Granulosicoccus antarcticus IMCC3135: one gene and its partner. The protein of the gene in region 1 interacts with the protein of each later gene in a pairwise test. Links are inferred from orthologs where the notes say so. Each region holds a gene or a part of one and is shown on either strand. Other genes may lie near its edges.

Evidence for each region. Proteins that work in one complex are often made in the same cells at the same time.
Region 2: the proteins of IMCC3135_RS07010 (region 1) and rlmB interact in binary tests that used the Escherichia coli proteins (3 or more experiments, as listed by UniProt). The link is inferred for Granulosicoccus antarcticus IMCC3135 from one-to-one orthologs.

What each region holds. Positions count from the first base shown.
Region 1 is NZ_CP018632.1:1,626,105-1,631,620, reverse strand. The notes cover bases 1,272-4,234. They hold IMCC3135_RS07010 (NAD(P)H-hydrate dehydratase), read right to left. Parts: upstream 3,570-4,234; coding sequence 1,974-3,569; downstream 1,272-1,973. Other genes in these bases: IMCC3135_RS07005 (3-hydroxyacyl-CoA dehydrogenase/enoyl-CoA hydratase family protein), read right to left, coding at 3,581-4,234; IMCC3135_RS07015 (hypothetical protein), read left to right, coding at 1,272-1,947. Also shown: IMCC3135_RS07025 (DUF2461 domain-containing protein), read left to right, coding at 1-3; IMCC3135_RS33940 (DUF3592 domain-containing protein), read left to right, coding at 6-428; IMCC3135_RS07020 (HIT family protein), read left to right, coding at 467-865; more of IMCC3135_RS07015, read left to right, coding at 1,246-1,271; more of IMCC3135_RS07005, read right to left, coding at 4,235-5,516. UniProt on the Escherichia coli protein: Bifunctional enzyme that catalyzes the epimerization of the S- and R-forms of NAD(P)HX and the dehydration of the S-form of NAD(P)HX at the expense of ADP, which is converted to AMP.
Region 2 is NZ_CP018632.1:5,694,015-5,697,621, forward strand. The notes cover bases 765-3,607. They hold rlmB (23S rRNA (guanosine(2251)-2'-O)-methyltransferase RlmB), read right to left. Parts: upstream 2,641-3,607; coding sequence 1,888-2,640; downstream 765-1,887. Other genes in these bases: IMCC3135_RS24725 (hypothetical protein), read right to left, coding at 765-795; rpsR (30S ribosomal protein S18), read right to left, coding at 1,084-1,308; rpsF (30S ribosomal protein S6), read right to left, coding at 1,328-1,753; rnr (ribonuclease R), read right to left, coding at 2,646-3,607. Also shown: more of IMCC3135_RS24725, read right to left, coding at 1-764. UniProt on the Escherichia coli protein: Specifically methylates the ribose of guanosine 2251 in 23S rRNA.

The sequences.
Region 1 (5,516 bases):
TGAGCATGACTCTTCCAGGCATTCGCTGGCTTGGCATGGGCCTGATCTTCATCTCGCTTTTGCCCTTGTCCAACAGCGCACAACATTATTCTTCAAGATTGGCATTTGTGGAGGACTCCGTCGCCCGACTCGCTACGGTCGTTCAACAACAACCGGTGGCTCGCCTCGATAGTCAGGAGGTTCAATCCCTTGTCGAATACACCGATGAAAACGGCACCTCGCATCAAGCTTTGACCAATATAAGTAGTTACCCCGCGCCGTTTGCCATCGGGGAGCAAGTCGACATTCTTGTGGACAAGAACGATCCGGTAAATATCCGGGTTGACTCCTTTGCAGGGACATGGCTCGAAGTCACCTTCTACCTAATTCCAGGCCTCCTGGCACTCACAGGCGGGCTTGTCATGCTGCAACGCAGTCGCAAGCGCTAAGCGCATTCATTTACCAGAACCCATACCCGAGAACAAGCATGAGTATTCACCCCAGAATTCTGGCTGATACGCTGGAGGTTTGCACAACGACCAGCGCCCATATACGCCTGATGAATGACAGCCGTTGGCCATGGCTCATTCTTCTTCCCGTACAGGATGGGATTGAGGAATTGCACGACCTGACGCATCAACAACGCGACGGTTTCATGGCGGATGTCAATCAGGTGAGCCGTGTCGTCCAGCAGGTAACCAGCTGCAAGAGCGTGAACGTAGCCATGTTGGGAAATGTCGTTGCACAGCTTCATTGCCACGTCGTGGCAAGGGATGAAGGTGACCCGAACTGGCCAGCGCCGGTATGGGGTTTTGGCTCATCGGTAGCTTATGGGGCAAAACCTGCAGAGACTCTGATGCGTGCCGTGATCAAATCCTTTCGCTGACAGTCAGAAGTGACCAAAACTTGCACTAGTTCAAGCTTCAATAGTATAAAAGGTTAGTAACCTGTCTCTTCATTGCAAAAAAGCAATCGATACGAAACGGGGAAAAGTATTATTTTTCTTTTATATCAATAGCTTATAAAATATAATTATCATGACAGCCCATGCCTTCCAAATCAGGAAAACCATATTGATGTCACAAAGCAGCCGCGTAAATGATATTGATAATGGCAATGCGCTGAATTCGCAACTCGCTAAGTTGACCGAATAGCAGTCACAGCGACTATGCTTGATGGAAATATGTTTCAAGACAGACAACGCCAACTGACGTTGAATCGCCCTATTCCGCCAAGATTTCCCAACAACATTACATCCCTCTGCTTGTGAATTTCTCAGCCCAGACTGGCTCGACAACAACACTTCTGTGCTCGGTACTGGCCCTGCTGCTGTCCGTTATGGGGCAACCCGTCATGGCAACAGACCCCATTCCCGTCATGGATGCTTCACTCTCAGCCGCGTTCTATTCCGACAGTTCCTGCCTGCTGACCATTGATTCCAACGCGCAGCCAGGCAAAACGATCATTGACGCCGATGTGGATAATGATGGCTCACGCATGCTGATTCATTGTGATACCGATGACGGGCGTCGTCTGACACTTCTGGCACGCGGCGACTCACTGAATGTCTCTCAGCTTGTACCGCTACTGACTCGAGAGGAAATCGAAGAAGGCGAGTTGGGCATGATTGCCTGGCTGACCCGCAGTGGAGTGCACTACGCTGATGACTCGGTGCCCAGGCGTTATGTTATCGCAGGCAGCGTGCTCCTGAGAAAGTCCCCACCGTTACAGGTAGCTGGCAACGCACTGCACAGCCAGCGTCACGCCTTTGGCCGTGTCACCGGCATGCTGGAGCCGCTGCTCAGATCCAGAAGCGTCTCTATTTCAGAGGCCCTGCCGGTGAAAACACAAGACATCGGTTCGGCAGACGATCCATCAGAAGAAACTGATGAAAAACCACCCCGGAATCAGGATAAAGACAAAGACCAGAACCAGAGTGAGACTGAGTACCAGGAACAGGACGACTGAGCCGCCCCCTCACAGCAGGCGTCAATTCAACGTTTCACCAGCTCTGTTTCACCAAAGCCCTTCTTGTTAACAGGGCTCAGAGCATGGACAACCTGCGGCAAGCGCGTTGCCAGGTGTTCAGCACTCATCGGGTAGCCCAGCTCCATGGCGGCCTGACCATGCATCCACACACCAGCACAGGCGGCTTCAAAAGCGCTCATGCCCTGTGCCGACAGTGAGGCAATCACTCCTGCCAGTACATCTCCGGCGCCAGCAGTAGCCAGCCAGGGAGGTGCATTGGCATTAATCGCACTACGCCCATCAGGTGCTGCAATAACCGTATCTGCACCCTTGAAGACAACCACCGCCTTCACCAGCCTGGCAGCAGCACAAGCCAGATGTAACCTGGAGCGTGGCTGAACCTGATCATTACCATCAGATAGCTCACCAAACAAGCGCTCAAACTCTCCGGTGTGAGGCGTGAGTATCGCCGTGTATCTTGCAGCAAGCAACGCTTCAAAAAGCTGCTCTCTGTCACTCGTGTTCGTCCAGCATGACAATGCATCGGCATCCAGTACGCAGTGCTTGTCAGCCTGCAATGCAGCAAGACTACAACCGCGCGTCGCAGCATCAACGCCATTACCTGGCCCGACGATAACCGTATTGATTCGCTGGTCCTGCAAAATGAGCTGCCACTGGGAAATGTTGTCACACGGTTTGAGCATGACCGCAGTCAGGTGTGCAGCGTTGACCGACAAGGCCTCGTTGCTGCTGGCCAGAGTCACCAGACCAGCCCCACACTCCAGAGCCGTCTGTGCACTCAAACGAGACGCTCCAGTGGACTGTAGGGGCCCACTGCGCACCAGCACATGCCCACGATCGAATTTGTGGCCCTCCTGACCAAGAACAGGCAAAGCCGGCAGAAAGAAGTCAGGCTCGTTCAGAACGCACAAGGGCCAATCGGGGTTCAGCTGTGCTTTGCTCAAACCGATCTGAGCAAGAGTTTTGCGACCACACAACTCTCGACCCGGATATAGAAAATGTGCAGGCTTATGGAGAAAGAAAGTGACTGTCGTATCGGCTTTGATACACACGCCATCGACGCCATGTGTATTGCCATTCAGTCCACTGGGTACATCCACTGCCAACACCTTGGCGCAAGCCATGTTTACCTGCTCGACCAGCTGCGCCACCAAACCCTGCAAGGGACGTTTCAAGCCAGCGCCGAATAAGGCATCAATGATGACATCGGACTGATCGATCATCTCCCGTAGTTGTTGATCCACTTGCTCCTGCTGCAACGTGTATGCGAAGGTAACACCACGCCACTGAGCAAAAGCTCGATCAGCATCACGGAGTTCGGCCTCATTGCCGGACGCCATGCCTGCTTCGGCCTCTACCAGGAAGCGGACCACAACGACCTGGTAGCCACGGCCCGCCAGCTCTTGCGCCGCAATCGCACCATCTCCGCCGTTGTTACCCGGACCTGCCAACACCAGAAATGTGCCGCTGCGATTCTGCAGCAGTTCGACAGCCGTATCAGCCACTGCCTGACCGGCAGAGCACATGAGCTCAAAGCTGTTGATACCCTGCTCTACGGCAGTAGCATCAACACGCTGCATCTGCGCGGCTGATAACAACATGGTTGTTTGCCCTAATTGCGTACAGCGCCACCTGCATGTAGCAGAGAATAAATGCGAGCGCGTGTCTCAGGTGTCTGAGCAAGCCTGATGAAAGCAGCTCTTTCACGATCATATAAATCCTGCTCGCTGACCTCTACAGACTGACCATCCTCACTGCACATGACACTGGCAATCTGCATGGCAACTGTTTTGTCGTGTGGATAGAAATCACCGCGAGCGACCCCCTCGTCCATGAATGTCCCCATACGCTCGAGAATATCCCCACCGGCCAGTTGGAACTGTGATGCTTCGGGCGCAACGTAACCAGTAGTCAAGGTGTCCAGCATCTGAACGGAACGCTGGTACAGGCGATCACGATTCATGAGAGAGACATCGATCTCGGGGTCAAAATACTGGAGTTTTTGTGCCAGCTGTGGAGACGATGCCATCGCCCCATACCCCAGGTTCATCCATGCCTTCCAGGCAGCCTTCTCCCAGTTTCCCGTCTTCTGATACCAACGCCAGTAGGTTTCCTTGACACCGCCACCGGCGGGCAGAACCCCCACTCCACTTTCGACAAGCCCTACCACGCTATTGCTATGCATGACCCTGGCATCGCAGTGCAGAAGCACTTCGAAACCGCCTCCCAATGCCAGACCCGAGGGTGCGCCCACAACCGGCACCGGGGCATATTTCAAGGCAGCAACGGCGTTTTGAAATCGTGCCAGAAACTCATCGATCCCCTGCCAGTCGCCGGCATCGATAAGTGTCAGAAAAGCATTCAGATCGACTCCAGCTGAATAGTGCTGGGCATCGTTATGCACCAGAATGCCACGCCCATGATCACTCGCAGCCTGCGCCACCATCTGCATCGACTCATCTGTCAGCGCGTTGGCCTTGGAATGAAACTCGATCAGACGATAACCGTTTTCGATGGCAAACACACTAGCCGCACGGTTGCTGTATAGCGGTGCATTGACGCGTCGCTGCATGTGGAAACGGACCACGCCATCTGGCAATGCAATGGGATCCATATCACCGTTGGCATGCCGGACAGTCAGAACATTCTCACTAACGGCATAGAATGGTTTGTCACTACGCAACGATGCGGGAATACTCGCCCCTGTTGCTGACAACAGCTCTATGACCTTGTCTGAACCCAGCGCATCAATCATCTCGAAAGGACCACGAATCCAGTTGAAACCCAGCTTCATGGCATCATCAATATCCTGGGCAGAATCGGTCACCTCTCCCAGCAAACTGGCCGCATATCCGAGTACTCGTCCCAGCACATTCTGGCAGAACTGCGCCTGCACATCGCTACCAGCCACCAGGTCGACAAGCGGCTCACGTTGATCGGCGATAGCCTCTGCTGCCGCCAGAGCCCGCGCGGGCAACTCAGCCATTGCAGGCCGATATTCACCGGTTTCCAGATCTCTGGCCAGACGCTTGCCATCAGAATCACGCCGATAGAAGCCGCCTCCACCTTTATTGCCTGTCAGACCCTGATTCACCATGCCGTTGATCATGTCGCTCTCAGCACCCACCGCATGAAAGGCATCACCCGCAGGCAAAATGCTGCGTAGAGAACGGACGACATCAGCCATCAGATCGATGCCGATCAAATCATACAATCCGAATACGCCCGTCTTGGGAATGCCCATGGGTCGCCCCATCAAGGCATCGGCATACTCGATGGGAAGCTGCAGAGACTGCGCCTCATCAATCCCTGCCTGCAAGGCGAAGACACCGACGCGATTACCGAGAAACCCGGGCGTGTCGTTGCAAGCAACCACGCCTTTGCCCAGCTCACGGTCATTGAAATCAGCCAGCTTCTGCATGACAGCGGCATCGCTGCCACGTACCAGCTCCAGCAATCGCATGTAGCGCACCGGGTTGAAATAATGCGTTATCGCGAACCGACGCCGAAAACTCTCGGGCATGGTTTCCACCAGCAGGCTGATGGGG
Region 2 (3,607 bases), 4.1 Mb from region 1 along the record:
CGGTAGCAATAACAGCACGTATATTCCGTGCAGCCAGTATCGATGCATACCGCGTAGTTTGACCAACGCGTGAGTCACGGCCAGTCCTTGAACAAAAAATACATAAATCACGATCATCGCTATGGCACTAGCCAAGGACCCGCTCGCGAAGAAACACATCAGAACCACCAACACACCGATGAGAGCTGCATTGAACCCCAGTGAAAGCTCATGGAATTCTTTCTGAAACCCACCCGGATTGAACAAACGTGCCTGCCAGGAGCGTGCAAAAAACAAAGCTCCCAGTGCGATACAAAAAATCGACTCACCGAGCACTCCTGTCAGCATCTGAGCCACAACATCGATGAGTGCCTCTTTCTGCTCGGCACTCAGCGCTGCGGATGATTCGCCCTGCTCCATGACGACAGCACCCAGCACCTTGGATGATTCGCCCTGCTCCAAGGCAGCGGCGCCTGAGCTACCGTACTGAGACTTCCAGAATTCAGCACTGTCGCCGGTTATCATCGTCAATCCAACGACAACGAAGACACAACACAGGCCAATTGACAGAATTGCCTTATCCAATCCGGCATTTCTAGCCAGCACCATCGCTGCCAATATTGTTGCCAATATCGCCGGCAACCAGAGAAGAGTGGGTACCAGTGGTATCAGATTCGTTGATTGATTCAGCACCATGGACACCACAATCAATAGAACCAGACACCCGCCTGCTACCTGCAACACCGCGCTTTCACCTCGTCTTAAAACAACAAAGGCTAGCACTGCAGCACTGGCAACCAGACAGATCATAGTCACAAGACTGCTGAGCACCAAAAGACCTAATGAGAGACCAGCCCCCATAAGGACAGGTAACCACAGTGCAGATAACAATAATGCAGCAGCCAGTCCCGTAGCGATAAAAGGGCCACGATCAGCAATTTTCGCTAGACCTATCAACTGCTCGAACCCCTATCGCAACGTTCTATCAAATTTGCCCCAGACGGGCCAGATTCAGTTCTTGAGAAATATCGACAGCTCACCCTGGAATGGGAGAACTGTCAGAAATGAATTTACCTAGCCTTAATCCGGCAACAAAAAACCTACTCAGTGTTGGTCAGTGTAAGGCAGCAAGGCAACGTAACGTGCCCGCTTGATGGCAGTTGCCAATTGACGCTGGTAACGAGCTTTAGTACCTGTAATACGGCTAGGTACAATCTTTCCAGTTTCAGTGACAAAACCCTTGAGCAGTTCAAGGTCTTTGTAATCGATTTCAGTGATGCCTTCGGCAGTGAAACGGCAATATTTACGACGACGGAAATAACGTGACATTTAAATTCTCCTGGCTAAATCAGTCAGCGGCTGCTGCGGGCGCTGCGGGTGCTGCTGCTGGTTCAGCATCAGAGCTTGAATCATCATCACCCGTGCGGGTACGACGCTCTTCATCACCACGTGACTCATCTTTCTTGATCAGATGCGACGCTTCAACAACTGCATTATCTTGCAGAAGAACCATATGACGAATAACTGCGTCATTAAATTTGAACGCGCTGGTGAGTTCGTCAAGAGCCTGCTGACCACACTCGATATTCAACAGTGTGTAGTGGGCTTTGTAGATCTTGTTGATTGGGTAGGCAAGCTGCCGACGGCCCCAATCTTCCTGACGGTGAATAACACCGTCTTGAGCTTCAATGATGCCACGATATCTTTCGATCATCGCAGGCACCTGCTCACTCTGGTCAGGATGGACCAGAAACACTATTTCGTAATGACGCATTATTGCTCCCTATGGGATTACGCCCGACGATACGCAGTGTTGCGAAAGTCTGGACGAGGAAGTTGGCCTTGCCGATTGACAAAGCCTTTCGAGTATAACTTTATTTTTTAGTTTCGACAATCACCGGCAAAACTTCAATCTCTTTGTCTCACAACCTCAAACAGACTGATTCCGGCGGCCACTGACACATTCAGACTGCTAACCGCCCCTTTCATCGGTAATTTGTAAAGCTGGTCACAACGTTCACGCGTCAGACGCCGCATTCCACGGCCCTCTGCGCCCATGACAAGAGCGACATGCCCGGTCAGATCGAGCTCAAACAGACTTTCACTGGCCTCGCCCGCCGCCCCGTAAACCCAAATTCCAGCATCCTGCAGCTCGCCTAGAGCACGCTGCAAGTTTGTAACCTGAAACAAAGGCACCGTTTCAGCAGCTCCGGAGGCTACTTTGCGCACCACTGGAGTCAGACCGACACTGTTATCGGCAGGAACAACCACCGCATCCACACCTGCCGCATCAGCACTACGCAGGCAAGCGCCCAGGTTATGTGGATCCTGAACCTCATCAAGCACCAGAATCAGCAGATTTTCTGTTCGCGGCCCAGCCAGGAGCTGCTGGACAAACGCCTGCAGATCCTCCCTGACGCCGCTGGAGGTAGTCCGCAACAGAGCAACTACCCCCTGATGCTGCACATCTGAAACCAGCTCATTGAGCATGGATCGATTGACTTCCCGCGTTTCTATGGCGTGCTTACTTGCCAGAGCTTGCAGATCCCGAAGCCGTGTATCGCGCCGATCCTTCTGCACATACAGACACTCGATCTCACTGGCCGAGCTCTTCAACGCAGCCTTGACACTATGCAAGCCACCTACATATGAGCGATTCATGGAAATCAGCTCGAAGAACCGGGCTTCTTACCCGAGCGTTTTTTCGCGGCGACTTTCGACACAGCTGCTTTCTTGGCCGTGACTTTCCTGGCTGTCACTTTTGATACAGCGATTTTTTTGGCGGTTACCTTCGTCACTGCAATCTTTTTAGCGATCGCTTTCTTGCCTACCGATTTTTTGGATATGGACTTGGAGGCCACAGCTTTCTTTGCAATTGCTTTCTTTGCTACTGGCTTGCTGGCGACGGCCTTCTTTGCAACGGCCTTCTTTGCAACGGCTTTCTTTGCAACGGCTTTCTTTGCAACTGGCTTGCTGGCGGCGATCTTCTTACTGCTTACTTTTTTACCGATTGCCTTTTTACTGCTTATCTTGTTGCTGCCTGTTTTTTTCGCTGCAACCTTGCCTGCCGCCGGACGAGTCACTGCTGGTACTGCCGCTGCGATCTTTTTACTCACAACCTTGGTAGCCGTCTTTTTGGCCGCCACTTTTTTCGCCACCGCTTTGCCAACGGCCGCTTTTGGGGCCACTACCCGAGTAGCAGCTACCTTTTTGGCGCTCACTTTTGCAGATGCCTTTTTAGCGACAACCTTGCTGACTACCGCTTTTTTCGCAACAGCTTTCTTTGCTACCGCTTTCTCGGCAACAGCTTTCTTGGCTACCGCTTTCTTCACTATTGCCTTCTTGCTCACCGCCTTTTTGGCAATTGCTTTCTTAGCCAACGCCGGCTTGACAGCAGTCTTGCTTGAAGTGGACGCTATGGTTGCCGCTTTCTTGGCAACTGCTTTCTTGGCTACAGCCTTTTTGGCGACAACCTTGCCAACCGCTGGCTGGCTTACCGACGCCTTCTTGCGAACGATGGCCTTTTTCTTCGCGGCAACCTTGCTGACAACCGGCTCCTGAGCAACCACATCCCTTGCAACAGTCTTGTTGCGCAAGGCTTTGCCGCTCGCAACCTTCTTCACTGCGT